Regions from separate parts of the Dietzia sp. MNB45 genome, predicted to be linked through region 2. Evidence: riboswitches for the same ligand, from Rfam matches in the RefSeq annotation. Region 2 holds a riboswitch; the other holds the start of a gene.
The links. Region 2 has a riboswitch for cobalamin ahead of AB5G72_RS06605 (ABC transporter substrate-binding protein). Riboswitches for the same ligand answer to the same signal wherever they lie in the genome.
Positions count from the first base shown of each region.

Region 1 (7,608 bases), 1.6 Mb from region 2:
GTACGCCCTCAACCCGGCACTGCAGGAGGCCGTCGCGGTGTTCTCGCCGCACGCCCGCGTCGAGAGGTTCCACGAGATCGGCCGCCACGTGGGCACCGAGCAGTACCAACACGACGCGGAGCTGGCCAACACCCTCACGCCGGTGCACCGCGCGCACGACCGGTGGGGCAACCGGGTCGACGAGATCGAGTTCCACCCCGCCTACCACCGGATCATGGAGTACTCGGTGTCCCGCGGCCTGCACACCTCGGCGTGGGCCGACCCGGGGCCGGGGGCGAACGTCGAGCGGGCCGTGGGGTTCATGCTGGTGTCGCAGATCGAGGCCGGCCACGGGTGCCCGCTGTCGATGACGCACGCGGTGGTCCCGTCGCTGCGGTTGAGCCCCGAGCTGGCCGCCGAGTGGGAGCCGGCGCTGCTGTCGACGGTGTACGACCCCGAGCTGCGCGACCCCGCCACCAAGTCGGGCGTGCTGTTCGGGATGGCCATGACCGAGAAGCAAGGCGGCTCGGACGTCCGCGCCAACACCACCACCGCCGAGCCCGTCGATGACGGTGACTGCCACGTCCTGCGCGGGCACAAGTGGTTCTGCTCGGCCCCGCAGTCGGACGCGTTCCTCGTCCTGGCGCAGGCGCCGGCCGGCCTGAGCTGCTTCCTCGTCCCGCGGGTCCTGCCCGGCGGCGAGCAGAACCCGTTCCTCGTGCAGCGCCTCAAGGACAAGCTGGGGAACAAGTCCAACGCGTCCTCGGAGGTGGAGTTCGACGGCACGCTCGGCTGGATGGTCGGCGAACCCGGCCGCGGGGTGCGCACGATCATCGAGATGGTCGGCCGGACCCGCCTGGACTGCGTGCTCGGCGCGGCGGCGGGCATGCGCCAGGGCGTGGCCGAGGCGGCGTGGCACGCCCGGCACCGGGCCGCGTTCGGCGCGACGCTGGTGGACCAGCCCGCGATGGCCGCGGTCCTGGCGGACCTGCAGCTCGAGGCGGAGGCCGCGACGTGGACCGCGCTGCGCCTGGCCTCGGCCTACGACGACGACGAGTTCGCCCCCTACCGCCGGCTCGCCACCGCGGTCGCCAAGTACTGGATCTGCAAGCGCGGGCCGAACCACGCCTACGAATCGCTGGAGTGCCTCGGCGGCAACGGGTACACCGAGTCGTTCCCGCTCGCCCGCCGCTACCGGGAGCAGCCGGTCCTCGCGGTGTGGGAGGGCTCGGGCAACGTCATCGCGCTCGACGTGCTGCGCGCGATGGCCCGCGAACCGGAGTCCGTGGCCGCGTTCGACGCCGAACTGGCCGCGCAGCTGGGCGGTCACGAGCTGTACGACCGGCACGTCGAGCGGGTGCGCGCGCTGATCGGCCGCGCGGCCGCCGACCCGGGCGCCGCCCCCGGGATCGCCCGCCGCCTGGTAGAGGCGATGGCGCTGGCCCAGCAGGGCGCGGTCCTGCTGGCCCACGCACCGGCCCCGGTCGCGGAGGCGTTCTGCCTGGCCCGGCTCGGCGACGACCGCTCGGCCGAGTACGGCGCCCTGCCCGACGGCGTGGACATCGACGCACTGGTCGCCCGAGCCTGAGTCGGGGGGCGGCCGGCCGGCGGTGTCACGGCCGGCGGGACTGCCGGCTGGCCGGGCCGGGTGAAAGAAACGACACCGCCGGTTTCGGTAATCGCGTGACAACTAGTGACGGCTGTCACACACTGGGGTCACCCGACAACGAGGTGCCTGATGTCCATCCCTGGTGATCCGCGGGAGAGGGTCTACCGACCCGGCCCGGCCCCACTGCGCTCCAAGCTGCCGATCCTCGGCGGCACGCTCGAATACGTCCACAGCCCGCTGGCGACCATGGCCCGCCGCTATCGCGATCACGGCCCCGTCTCCGACCTGAACTTCCTCGGCGCCACGTGGACCGCCCTGATCGGCCCCGACGCCTGCCAGGCCGCCCTGCAGAACGCGGACAAGGCGTTCGCCAGCGGCCCCGGTTGGGGATACCTGGTGGGGCCGTTCTTCAACCGCGGGCTGATGCTGCTCGACTTCGAGGAGCACCACCACTACCGGCACATCATGCAGGAGGCGTTCACCCGTCCCCGGCTCGAGGGCTACACCCGCAGGCTCGCCCCGCTGGTCGACGAGGGCATCGGCGCCTGGGGCCCGGACCGGGCGTTCCAGATCTATCCCGCGCTCAAGACGCACACCCTCGACCTGGCGACCGAGGTGTTCATGGGTGGCGCCGAATACGCCGCGCCCGGGGAGCTCGACAAGGTCAACACAGCGTTCGTCGACTGCGTCCAGGCCGCGAACGGCTATGTCCGTTCCACCGCGGTGCCGTTCACCAAGTGGGGCCGAGCGGCGCGGGGGCGCCGGCTGCTCGAGGAGTTCCTGCGCCGCCACCTGCCGGCCCGGCGCGCCAACCCGGGAGAGGACCTGTTCTCCGCCCTGTGCCAGGTGGCGGACGCCTCCGACGGGATCGACGACGACGACATCATCAACCAGATGATCTTCCTGCTCATGGCCGCGCACGACACCACCACGAGCACGGTGACGTCGATGGTCTACGAGCTCGGCCGCGACGTCCAGTGGCAGGAGCGGCTCCGTCGACAGTGCCAGGACCTGGGTCCGAACCCCACCATGGCCGAGCTGGAGGAGCTGCCCGATCTGGGGTTGGTGATGAAGGAGTCGCTGCGCCTGCACCCACCGGTGCCGGTGATGGCGCGCAAGACGGTCAAGGACACCGAGATCTTGGGCGTGGAGATCCCGGCCGGACGACTCACCTCGATCATGCCGTTGTACTCGCACCACATGCCCGAGTACTGGACGGACCCGGAGATCTTCGACCCCGAACGCTTCTCCGACGAGCGGCGGGAGGACAAGTCGCACCGCTTCGCGTGGGAGCCGTTCGGCGGCGGGGTGCACAAGTGCCTCGGCATGATCTTCGCCAACCTCGAGTCCAAGCTGGTGCTCAGCGCGCTGCTACGCCATTTCGAGTGGTCGGTCCCGCTGGACTACGTCCCGCCCATGAAGAACGACTCGCTGCCCTACCCCGGGGACGGACTGCCCGTCTCGCTCCGGCCGCTGGCACGCGTCGCCGCGAACTGACCCGCCGCCCGCCCCGGCCTCCGCCGTCCAGAGGATTTCGCCTGTATCGCCCGAGTGGGTCTGAGCGAAATCCTCTGCTCGGCGATGATGCCGCGGCGGCGGGGGGCGGGACGGCCAGCGTGTCGGCCGGCGGGACGGCCAGCGTGGCAGCGGCCAGCGGGACGGCCAGCGTGGCGGCCGGCGTGGCGGCCGGCGGGACGGTTGGCACCGAGCAGCCAGTAGCGCAGAAGCAGGGCCCGGGGGCGGTCATACCGCAATCCCGGGCCCTCCGCTGGCCGACGACGCGTTCCCGCGTTCGACCTTCCGCCTGCCTAGTTCTCCAGGGCGTTGACCACGGTGAGGTCGCCGTCGGAATGCGAGACGCGGATGCGCTTCTTGTCGAGCTTGCCGACCGAGGTCTTGGGGATCTCGTCGACGAACGCGAACTTCTCCGGCACCTGCCACTTGGCCATCCGCTCGGCCAGGTGATCGCGCAACTCCTCGACGCTCGGGTCGGGCACACCGTCCCTGACCACGATCGTGGCCAGCGGCCGCTCGTCCCACTTGGGATCCGGGATGCCGATTACCGCGGCCTCGGCGACGGACGGGTGCTCGAGCAGGTAGTTCTCGACCTCGACCGAGGAGATCCACTCGCCACCGGACTTGATGATGTCCTTGGCGCGGTCGGTGAGCTGGAGGAAGCCCTCCGGCTTGATGTAGCCCACGTCGCCGGTGCGCAGCCAGCCGTCGTCGAACTGATCCGAGTCGTCCACCTTGTAGTAGCTCCCGGTGATCCACGGTCCACGGACCTGCAGCTCGCCGACGGACTCCCCGTCCCAGGGCAGCTCCGTGCCGGCATCGTCAACGATCCGGGCCTCGACGCCGGCGAGCAGCCGCCCCTGGGTGAGACGCAGCTTGAACTGCTCGTCCTCCGGCAGGGACGCCTTCGGCCGGGACAGCGTGCCGATGGGCGAGGTCTCGGTCATGCCCCACGCATGGGTGATATTGATCCCGTACTTGTCCCGGAACTTGCGGATCAGTTCCGCCGGGCAGGAGCTGCCGCCCACGACGACGGAGCGGAAGCTCGACATGTCGATGGGATGGTCGACCGAGTACGCGTCGACCGCCATCCAGATGGTGGGCACGGCGGCCGCGAGGGTCGGGCGCTCACTGGCGATCATCGCCGCGAGCGGCTCCGGCTGCAGGAAACGCTCCGGCATGAGCAACGACGCCCCCACCATGAACGCGGCGTACGGCAGGCCCCACGACATGGCGTGGAACATCGGCACGATCGCCAGCACGTTGTCGTCGACCGAGATATCCATGCCGTCCGACATGCACACCTGCATCGAGTGCAGGTAAATCGAGCGATGCGAGTAGACGACGCCCTTCGGGTCGCCCGTGGTGCCCGAGGTGTAACACATCGCGGCGCCGTCGTTCTCGTCCACCTCCGGCCACTCGAACTCCGTGGGCTGCGCGGCGAGAAGCTCCTCGTAGTCATGCACCCGGATCCCCTCGGGGGCCTCCAGGTTCGCGGCGCCCCCACCGGTGACGAGGACGTGCTCGACCGTTGAGAACCGCGGCAGCAACGGCTGCAGCAGCGGGATCAGGGTCGGGTCGACGATGATGACCTTGTCCTCGGCGTGATTGGCCACGAACTCGAGCTGATCCGGGAACAGGCGGATGTTCAGGGGGTGCAGCACCGCGCCCATCGACGGGATCGCCAGGTACGCCTCCATATGCTCGGAATTGTTCCACTGGAACGTCGCGACCCGCTGGTCACCGTCAACCCCGAGGGAGCGCAGCGCATGGGCCAACTGAGCGGCGCGCTTGCCCAAGTCCCCGAAGGAGATCTTCCGTGGGCCCTGATCGGTCCAGGTGGTGATGACCGCATCGGAGTGGACGGTCGAGCCGAACTGCAGGATCGTGCTGATTTTCAGCTGCTCCGGCATCATCGTGCTGCGCATGGGGGCTCCTTGATCGAGGGGTGGCGTCTGTCACTCTGGGGACGAGACTACCTGCCGTCCACGACCTCCCCAGCCGATGTGCGACTACCCGTCGAGGTCGTCGAAGACGGCCTGGACGGTCCTCATCGCCGAGAGGGCCGCCGGCGCACCGCAGTACCCCGACGCGTGGATGACCGCCTCGGTGATCTCCTCGCGGGTCAACCCGTTGGTCAGCCCGCCGCGCACGTGCCCCGCCAGCTCGGCGTCCGCACGCAGTGCCACGAGCATCCCGATGTTGAGCAGGCTGCGGTCCCGGCGGCCCAGCCCGGGCCGGTTCCAGATGTTGCCCCACACGTTCTCGGTGACCACGTGCTGGATCGCCTCCGACGCCGTCCCGGCAGCCCGGTCCATGGCCCGGTCGACGAAGGCGTCGCTCATCACGTCGCGCCTGGTCGCGAAACCCTGCTCGCGCAGATCCGCGGCCGAAGGCCCCTCGCCTGCAGAACTCGTCGTCGTCATCTCCACGGTCCTCTCCCACTGCCGACAGATCTTGTGTCCATCCTCCTCGGACGAACGCCACCGCCTCCGCGCGCCCTCGGCCCACCTCGGACAGGGGCGGCGCCGGAGGCACGCAGATGGGCGGACGCGGCGGCGGGTGGGATACCCTCGACGGGTCCGGCCACCAGCGTCGGACCCCGCGGCAACTCGGCGGAAGTCGGTGCGAATCCGACGCTGTCCCGCAACTGTGATCCCGTCTCAGGACGGGCGAGCCAGGTCGGCCGGTTCCGCGGCAGCCGTACGTACTGACCTCGGACGAAGGACGGTCGCGTGCAGCGGCCCAGGCCGCGGCCCGAGCTGTTTTCGTCCTCCGAATCACGGAGGATGCCATGCACCATCCACGAGCCCGCCGGGCCCGAGCCCGCTCACTGCTGCTCGCCCCCCTGGCCGCCCTGGCGCTGGTCGCCACCGCGTGCAGCGGCACCGGCGGCGACGAGCCGGCCCCGGCCGACCAGACCTCCGCCGCGGCCGACGAGCCGCAGGCGATCGTCTCGCTGGCCCCCACCACCACCGAGATGCTCTACGCCGTCGGCGCCGGGGACAGCGTCGTGGCGGTCGACGAGCGGTCCGACTTCCCCACCGACGCCCCGGTCACCGACCTGTCCGGGTACACGCCCAACCTCGAGGCGATCCTGGCGTACGCGCCGGACCTCGTCGTGCTCACCGACGACACCGGGGACATCGTGGCCGGCCTCGAACGCTCCGGCGTCGAGGTGCTGCAGCTGCCCGCCGCGCAGACCCTCGACGACACCTACACCCAGCTCGAGCAGGTCGGGGCGGCCACCGGGCACATCGGCGAGGCCGCCGAACTCGTGTCGCGGATGCGTGGCGAGATCGACGAGATCGTCGCCTCGGTGCCGGAGCGCGAGACGCCGCTGACGTACTTCCACGAGCTCGACGACACCTACTACACCGTCACCGACGACACCTACGTCGGCGAGATCTACTCCCTGCTGGGCCTGACCTCGATCGCCACCGGCGACGATCCCTACCCGCAGCTGTCCGAGGAACTCATCCTCGAGGCCGACCCGGACCTGGTGTTTCTCGCCGACGGCCAGTGCTGCGGTGTCACCCCGGAAGTCGTGGCCGAGCGGCCGGGCTGGGACGGACTCACCGCCGTGCGCGAGGGGCGCGTCCACGTGGTCGACGAGGACCTGTCCAGCCGGTGGGGCCCGCGGGTGGTCGACTTCATGCGCGAGGTCGCCGCGATCGTCACCGCGGTGCCCGAGGCCGCGCCGGAGACCGCGGGGAGCCCCGCGAACCAGCCCGCCTCGTGACCCGCCCGTCGCCCCGCCACGCCCTCGTGCTGGGCGGGGCGACGCTGTTGCTGGCCGCGGCGGTCCTGCTCGGCACCCTCATCGGCCCGGCCGGCCTCACCCCGGGCGGCGTGGTGCTCGAGCTGGTGGGCCGGCTGCCGCTGGTCGACATCGACTCCGGGTTCACCGAGCGACAGCAGGTCATCCTCTGGGAGATCCGCATCCCCCGCGTGGTGCTGGGCGCGATCGTCGGCGCGATGCTCGCGATCGCCGGGGCCACCTACCAGGGCGTGTTCCGCAACCCGCTCGCCGACCCGTACCTGCTGGGGGTGTCCAGCGGGGCGGGGCTGGGCGCCACCCTGGCGATCGTCGCGGGCGGCGCGATGGGCTCGGCGATGGTGCCGCCCGCCGCGTTCGCCGGCGGCATGATCGCGGTGCTGGCCACCTACACGCTGGGCCGCAGTGTCGGCGGCGGACGCAGCGAGGTGGTCATCATCCTCGCCGGCGTCGCCGTGGCGGCGTTCGCCAGCGCCATCCAGACGTTCTTCATGCAGCGCCACGACGAGACCCTGCGGCAGGTGTACTCGTGGATGCTCGGCCGCCTCACGACCAGCGGCTGGACCGACGTGCAGACCGTGCTGCCGTACGTGCTCGTGGCGGTGGCCGTGATCGCCCTGTTCCGGCGCACCCTCGACGTGATGGCGGTCGGGGACGCCGAGGCCGCGACGCTCGGGATCGCCCCGGCGCGGGTGCGCCTGGTCCTCGTCAGCGTGGCCACCCTCGG
Region 1 is NZ_CP163397.1:3,504,040-3,511,647, forward strand. Features, by position in the region: gene AB5G72_RS16835 (acyl-CoA dehydrogenase family protein) at 1-1,567, shown strand, start outside; gene AB5G72_RS16840 (cytochrome P450) at 1,718-3,085, shown strand; gene AB5G72_RS16845 (long-chain fatty acid--CoA ligase) at 3,397-5,031, opposite strand; gene AB5G72_RS16850 (carboxymuconolactone decarboxylase family protein) at 5,116-5,529, opposite strand; cobalamin riboswitch at 5,670-5,808, shown strand; gene AB5G72_RS16855 (ABC transporter substrate-binding protein) at 5,898-6,845, shown strand; gene AB5G72_RS16860 (FecCD family ABC transporter permease) at 6,842-7,608, shown strand, end outside.
Region 1: another riboswitch for cobalamin. It lies ahead of AB5G72_RS16855 (ABC transporter substrate-binding protein); the one in region 2 lies ahead of AB5G72_RS06605 (ABC transporter substrate-binding protein).

Region 2 (7,608 bases):
ACGCCGTCCGCACCGCCGACGTGGTGGTGACCGACCGCCTGGGACCGGTGTCGATCCTCGACGAGCTCGACCCCGGCATCGAGGTGATCGACGTGGGCAAGGTGCCCTTCGGTCCGGCGACCCCGCAGGAGGAGATCAACCGGATCCTCGTCGAGCACGCGCGGCGCGGGCGCACCGTCGTCCGACTCAAGGGCGGCGACAGCTTCCTGTTCGGCCGCGGCGCCGAGGAGCACCTCGCGTGCACAGCGGCCGGGGTGCCCGTCACCGTGATCCCGGGCGTCACCTCGGCACTGTCGGTTCCGGCCCTCGCCGGCGTCCCGGCCACCCACCGCGGGCTCTCGCAGGGCGTGTCGGTGATCTCCGGCCACGTCCCGCCCGACAGTCCGCACTCGACCCTCGACTACGGCGCGCTCGCCCGATCCGGGACCACGCTCGTGCTGCTCATGGCGGTCACGACCCTGCCCGCCATCACCGCCGAACTCCTGGCCGAGGGGATGCCCGGGGACACCCCGGCTGTGCTGGTCGAGAACGGCTCCACCCCGGCCGAGCGCGTCCTGCACGGGACGCTGGCGACGATCGCGCGGCAGGCGGCCGAGGCTCAGGTCGCGCCGCCCGCGATCACCGTGATCGGGGCGGTCGCCGGGCTGGCAGGGCAGATGATGGCCCACGCCTGAGCGGTGTGGGCGGCGACGGATCAGGCCCCGCCGCCGCCGTCGATGGACGCCCTCCCGCGCCGATCCGCACGCGGGAGTTCATCGACAGGAGCGTGCGACCACACCCAGCACGGCCAGCACGGCGGTGACCGCCTGGACGCGGTCGTGCAGGAGGATCGCGCGGCTGATGTCGTCGGCCCGGACCGACCGGCCGTCGCCGAGGACCGCCCGGTCCTCCATCCCGTACGGGTAGGGCGTGGGCCCGCCGAGCCTGACCCGGAGCGCGCCCGCGCACACGGCTTCGACGACCCCGGCGTTCGGGCTCGGGTGCGCCGGTGCGTCACGGAGCCACGCCCTCAGGGCGCCGGCGGGGCTCCCGCCCACGGTCGGGGCGCAGACCACCCCGAGCGCGCCGGCCACCCGGGCCGGCAGGAACCCCAGCACGTCGTCGAGCCGAGCGGCGGCGGTGCCGAAGTGGCGGTACCGCTCCGAACGGTGACCCACCATCGCGTCGAGCGTGTTGGCCGCGCGGTGGACGGCGGCGCCGGGCGAACCCGCCACCGCGGCCCAGAACAGCGTCGCCACCGCCGCATCGGAGGTGTTCTCCGCGACCGACTCGACGACCGCTCGCGCGAGATCCTCCGGGCCGAGCGCGGCCGGATCCCGTCCGCACAACCACGGCAACAGGTCCCGGGAACCCGCGTGATCGCCCCGGACGAGAAGGTCACCCTGCCGCCGCGCGACCGCGAGCAACGAGGACCCGCCCAGGCACGACCACACCACGGCCGCGTCCCACACCACGGCCGCCGCGAGGTTCCTCCCGGCCAGACGGCGGACGACCGTCACCGTCGCAGCCGTGCCCCCCACGAGGACGCCGGTGAACAGCAGGCCCGCCGCTCTCTGGGCGTTGGCCGTCCGGCCGGGTCGCAGGAGTCGCGACTCCACGGCGAGCGCGACCCGGCCGAAGCCCGCGACGGGGTGGAACCGCCCCGGGTCGCCGACGAGGCGGTCGAGGGCGAACCCGGCCGCGATGCCTGCCGCGCGGGTAGGCATCGCGCTCGCGCGGCCCCCGCGACGCGCACGCGGGTCAGCGCGCGAGATAGCGGACATGCGCCCCCCGCCCGTCGTGGGTCACCTCGGCCTCCACTCCGTACACCTCCCGGATCAGGTCGGCGGTGAGCACCTCGTGGGGCACGCCGCCGGTCACGAGTCGCCCACCGGACAACACGATCAGATGGTCGCAGAACGTGGCCGCCAGAGTGAGATCGTGCAGGGCCGCGATCACCGTGGTGTCCGTGGCGCGGACCAGGGCCAGCAGGTCGAGCTGGTGGCGGATGTCGAGGTGGTTGGTCGGCTCGTCGAGGACCAGCACACCGGGCTCCTGGGCCAGGGCCCGCGCGATCTGCACCCGCTGCCGCTCGCCGCCGGACAGCGTCGCGTACCGCTGGTCCAGGCGGTCGCCGAGGCCGGTCGTGGCCGCCGCGCGCCGCACCACCCCGTCGTCCCCGGGACCCGGACCCGACCAGGCCGCGCGATGGGGGATGCGGCCGAGTTCGATGACCTCCCGGACCGTGGGGTTCTGGTCGGTGGTCGCCTCCTGCGCCACCAGGGCCACGCGCCGGGACAGGCGTTTGCGGGGGATCGACCGGATGTCCGTGCCGTCGAGGTGCACCGATCCGGTGTCGGGCCGGAGCAGGCCCGTGAGGATGCGCAGGAGCGTCGACTTGCCGGATCCGTTCGGCCCCAGCACCCCGACCATCGTGCCGGGGGCGGGAGCTACGGTGACGTCGTCGAGGATGGTCCGGCCGCGCACGGACCACGAGACACAGCGCGCCTCGAGCGTCGACGGGGCGGCGGTCATCGGCCGTGTCCCCGTCGCAGGAGGAGCCCGACGAAGGCCGGGACGCCGATGAGTGCGGTGGCCACCCCGATCGGCAACTCCTGGGGCGCGATCACGGTGCGGGAGACGGCGTCGATCCACACGACGAACACGGCGCCCATCAGCGCCGCGGTCGGGACGAGGACCCGGTGCCGGCCCCCGACCAGGGCGCGCGCGGCGTGCGGCAGCACCAGCCCCACGAAGCCGATCGCCCCGCAGGTGCTCACGATGACGGCCGTGACGAGCGCGGTCACCACCATGAGCACCAGGCGGGTGCGGGCCACGTTGACGCCGAGGGCGGCCGCCGCGTCCTGGCCGAAGGTGAACGCGTCGAGGCTGGAGGTGTGCAGCAGGCACGCCACCACCCCGAGCAGGACCACGGCGCCGCACACCGCCACGTCCGACCAGCGGACGGAGGCCAGCGAGCCGAGCAGCCAGAACAGCACGCCGCGGGTCTGCTCGGCGTCGGCGGCGATGTAGACGACGAACGAGGTCACCGCGGAGAACAGCTGGGTCGCCGCGACCCCCGCCAGCACCACCCGGTCGGGCGTCCCGCCGGACGCGAAGGCCAGGACCAGGACGAAGCCGAACGCGGCGAGCGCTCCGACGAACGCCCCCGTGGTGAGCCCGACCGCGCCCGCGCCGACCCCGAGCACCACCACGAGGACCGCCCCGGTGGAGGCGCCCGAGGAGATGCCGAGGATGTACGGGTCGGCCAGCGGGTTGCGCAGCAGCGACTGCAGGATGACGCCGCACAATGCGAGCCCCGCCCCGGCCAGGGCCGCCATGAGGGTGCGCGGAAGCCGCAGGTTCCAGATGATCCCCTCCTGGATCCGCGTGAGCCCGGAGTCGGAACCGGTGAGGCGGGCCAGGGCGGACTGGACGACGTCGGTGGCGGTGAGTCCGGACGGGCCGATGGTGATGACGAGCGCCGTCGACACCGCCAGCAGCCCCAGGCCACCGAGCCACAGGGTGACCAGTGCGGACGGTCGCCGCAGGGGCGGCCGCCGGCGCGGTGGCGCCGGGACCACCGGGGCGGTGGTCCTCTCGGGTGCGAGGGTCATCGGGTCAGTTGGCCGGGTCCGGCGCGCCGGCCCCCGGCGTGATGAGGCCCAGCTCGGTGAGGCCCGCCGCGACGGTCTCCACCCCGTAGATCGTGCGCAGCGACGGGTTCATCTCGGCACCGGTGATGTCGATGAATCGCTTCTCCCGGACCGCGGCCATCTCCCGGGTGACGGGGTTGGACTCGAGGTAGGCGATCTTGGCCTCCGCGGTCTCGGCGGTCTGGCTCTTGCGGGTCAGGTCGCCCACGACGATCACGTCCGGGTCGCGCTCGGCCACGACCTCCCAGCTGATCTGCGGCCACTCCTGGGTGGTGTCGTCGAAGGCGTTCTCCAGGCCCAGGGTGGTCGAGATGAGGCCGGGGGCCCCGCAGCAGCCGGCCAGGTACGGGGACTCGGAGTTGGCGAACCAGTACATCGCGGAGACACCGCGGGCGTCGACGCTCTCGACGGCCTCGTCGAGCCGGCGCTGCAGGTCCGCCACCAGCTCGTCACCGGCCTGCTCCACGTCGAAGATCCGGGCGAGCTCGGCGATCTCGCGATACAGCAGGGACGGGGTGTAGGGCGTTTCGCGGACGCCGTCCCCGGAATCGGCGACCTTGCCCACGCAGTCGGCCGGGGACAGGTAGGTGCCCACGCCGAGCTCGTGGAACTGCTCGCGGGCCGCGACCCCGCCCTCCCCGAGGGTGCTGCCGAAGGAGGCGGTGACGAAGTCCGGCTCCACGTCGAGGACGGCCTCCATCGACGGCGCGTTGTCGGCCAGGCGGGGGACCGACCTGTTCACCTCGGCGAACTCGGGCAGGACCGGGTCGGTCCAGGTGGCGGTGCCGACCACCCGGTCGCCGAGGCCGAGGGCGTACAGGATCTCGGTGGAGCTCTGGTTGAGCGAGACCACCCGTTCGGGCGGGGCCTCGACCCGCACCTGCTCCCCGCAGTTCTCGATCGGATCGGCGCCCGCGCCGGCGATCGCGGCCGGGTCGTGGGCGGTGCAGGAGGTCAGGGTGAGAAGGGTGACGCCGGCGAGGGCGACCAGGGTGGACGAACGCATGGGTGTGCTCCGAGGTCGCGGGCCTGGAACGCGAAGCCCGGTGATGACCTGGCGGTTGTCACCGCGAGGGCCAGCCGGTATTCGGACTCGGGATCACCTGGACGGAGCGCCTTCCCAGACCGTGCGGCCCAGTGGCATAGTGCCCCGCCATCACCCTCACCGCTGCGCGTCAGTTCCGGATTCGCACCGGATTCCCGCGACCGATCGGTCTCGCTGGCGATCACAAGGTAACACGGGTGGCGAGGTCAGTACGCCAGCCCCATCCGCATCGCGCCCACCGCCTCGGACAGCGCCGAGCGCGCGAGCGGGGTGGCCCCGACGGCGTTGACGAACGGGTGGACCAGCGTCTCGTGGCGGCGCAGCGAGACCGGGACACCGGCGTCGGCCATCTTCCGGGCGTACGCCTCGCCCTCGTCGCGCAGCGGGTCGAACCCGCCCGTGGCCACGTGGGCGGGCGGCAGTCCCGAGAAGTCCTCCGCCAGCAGGGGGGAGGCGCGGGGGTCGAGCCGGTCCTCGTCGGACCGGATGTAGGTCTCCTCGTACCAGTCCATGTTGGCTCGGGTGAGGAAGAAGCCGTCGCCGAACATCTCGTACGAGCGGGTCCGCGCGGACATGTTGGTGGCGGGGACGAACAGCAGTTGGAAGGCCGGCATCTTCTCCCCGGCGTCGCGCGTCTGCTGGCAGACCACCGCAGCCAGGTTGCCGCCGGCGCTGTCACCGCCCACCGCGATGCGCGTCGGGTCCACGCCGAGTTCGTCGGCGTGGTCGCGGACGTACCGGAACGCGGCGATCGCGTCGTCGACCGCGGTGGGGAACCGGAACTCGGGTGCCAGCCGGTAGTCCACGCTGATCACCTTGAGCCGGCCCGTCTTGGCGATGTAGCGGCAGGTCGCGTCGTGCGAGTCGACGCTGCCGAGCACCCATCCGCCGCCGTGGAAGAACACCAGTGCGGGCAGCGTCTCGTCACCGTGGACCGGCGAGTACAGGCGCGCGGGCAGGTCGGCCCGGTCCGGGTCGGTGCCGCCGAGAGGGAGGACGATGTCGGTGACGACGTCGAGGTCGATCTTCTTCCCCGAGACGGTGAACGCCGACCGCTCGACGGCCGAACGTGCCTTCTCGATGGTCAGATCCTCGTATTCGCCCTCGGACGTCATCGAGATGACCCGGAGCCCGGCCTGGAAGTGCGGGTCGAGGACCTGGCCGTCCATCCGTCGCGGGGTCCCGCCCACGAGTCGGAGTAGCGGGCCGGGCAGGAATCCGGCAGCGGTCATGACGGCCTTGGTCAGGCGATCCGGGATCGACGGGGAAAAGACACGGTGGCCGGACATGGGAGAGCGCATGGCCACATTGTGACGCGGATCCCTGGGATGATCGGGGTAATCGGACGAAGGAGCTGATCATGCGTTCAGAACACGAGAGCGTGGTGCGGGTCGAGGGCCTGGTCAAGACCTTCGGCCGCGCCCGGGCCCTGAACGAGCTGGACCTGGACGTGCGCCGCGGCGAGGTCCACGGGTTCCTCGGACCCAACGGGTCGGGCAAGTCCACCACCATCCGGATCCTGCTCGGGCTCATGCGCGCCGACTCCGGGCGGGCGACGGTGTTCGGCGGCGACCCGTGGCGCGACGCGGTCGAACTCCACGCCCGGCTCGCCTACGTCCCCGGCGAGGTGACCCTGTGGCCGCGGCTGACGGGCGGCCAGTGCATCGACCTGCTCGGCCGGGCGCTCGGGGGACTGGACCCGGGCCGTCGGGACGAGCTGATCGAGCGTTTCCGGTTGGACCCGACCAAGCGCACACGTGACTACTCGAAGGGCAACCGGCAGAAGGTGTCGCTGATCGCCGCGCTGGCCTCCGACGCCGAACTGCTCGTGCTGGACGAGCCCACGTCCGGCCTGGACCCGCTCATGGAGCAGACGTTCCAGGAGTGCGTCCGCGAGGCCGTCGACGGCGGCGCCACCGTGCTGCTGTCCAGCCACATCATGGGCGAGGTCGAGACCCTCGCCGACCGCGTGAGCATCATCCGCGACGGCCGCACCGTCACCTCGGGGACGCTGGCCGATCTGCGGCGTCACACGACGACCGAGGTCCACGCCGTCACCGACGCCGATCCGGGTTCACTCGGGCGCGTGACGGGGGTCGACGGCCTGCGGATCGAGGAGGCCGCCGACGGTCGGTTCGAGGTCCGCTGCCACGTGCCGGCCCCGCAGCTGGGGGAGGTCACCGGCCTCCTTCACGCGGCCGGCATCCACACGCTCACCGCGACCCCGCCCAGCCTGGACGACCTGTTCCTCAACGCCTACTCCGGGGCGGGTGCGGCCACCGGGGGCGAGGAGCGGACAGGGGACCGGCGATGACCTCGCCGTTCGCCGGCACCGGCCTGCTGGCACGCATCGCACTGCGCACCGGGTGGCGGGCCGCGGCCGCCTGGGTCCTCGGCCTGGCCGCGCTGTACCTCGTCACCGGGCTGTCGATCGCAGCCCTCTACGACACCCCGCAGGAACTCGCCACGTACGGCGCCTCGGTCGGCGAGTCGATGATCATGCTCACCGGCCGGGTGGCCGGGCTCGACACCCTCGGCGGCGTGATGATGAACGAGTACTCGTTCATGGTCGCCTTCGGCATCCCCGTCATGGCGATCGCCCTGACCGCGCGCGCCACCCGCAAGGAGGAGGAGTCCGGACGGTCCGAACTCCTCCTGGCGGGCCGGGTCGGCCGGCTCGCCCCGACGGCGGCTGCCCTCGTCGTCGTCGCCGGGGTCTTCACCGTGCTCGGTTTGGCGCTGTGGGCGGCGACCCTCACCGTCGACCTCGACCTCGACCGCGCGGGCGCGGCGCTGTACGTGGCCTCCATCGTCGCCGCCGGCTGGGTGTACGCGGCCGGCACCGCCGTCCTCGCGCAGGTGTTCGCCCACAGCCGGACCGTGTGGGCGGCGGCGATGTCCGTGGCCGGACTGACCCTGATCACACGC
Region 2 is NZ_CP163397.1:1,348,662-1,356,269, forward strand. Features, by position in the region: gene cobA (uroporphyrinogen-III C-methyltransferase) at 1-674, shown strand, start outside; gene AB5G72_RS06590 (cobalamin biosynthesis protein) at 753-1,706, opposite strand; gene AB5G72_RS06595 (ABC transporter ATP-binding protein) at 1,741-2,514, opposite strand; gene AB5G72_RS06600 (FecCD family ABC transporter permease) at 2,511-3,596, opposite strand; gene AB5G72_RS06605 (ABC transporter substrate-binding protein) at 3,601-4,641, opposite strand; cobalamin riboswitch at 4,697-4,874, opposite strand; gene AB5G72_RS06610 (alpha/beta hydrolase) at 4,887-5,981, opposite strand; gene AB5G72_RS06615 (ABC transporter ATP-binding protein) at 6,041-6,994, shown strand; gene AB5G72_RS06620 (ABC transporter permease) at 6,991-7,608, shown strand, end outside.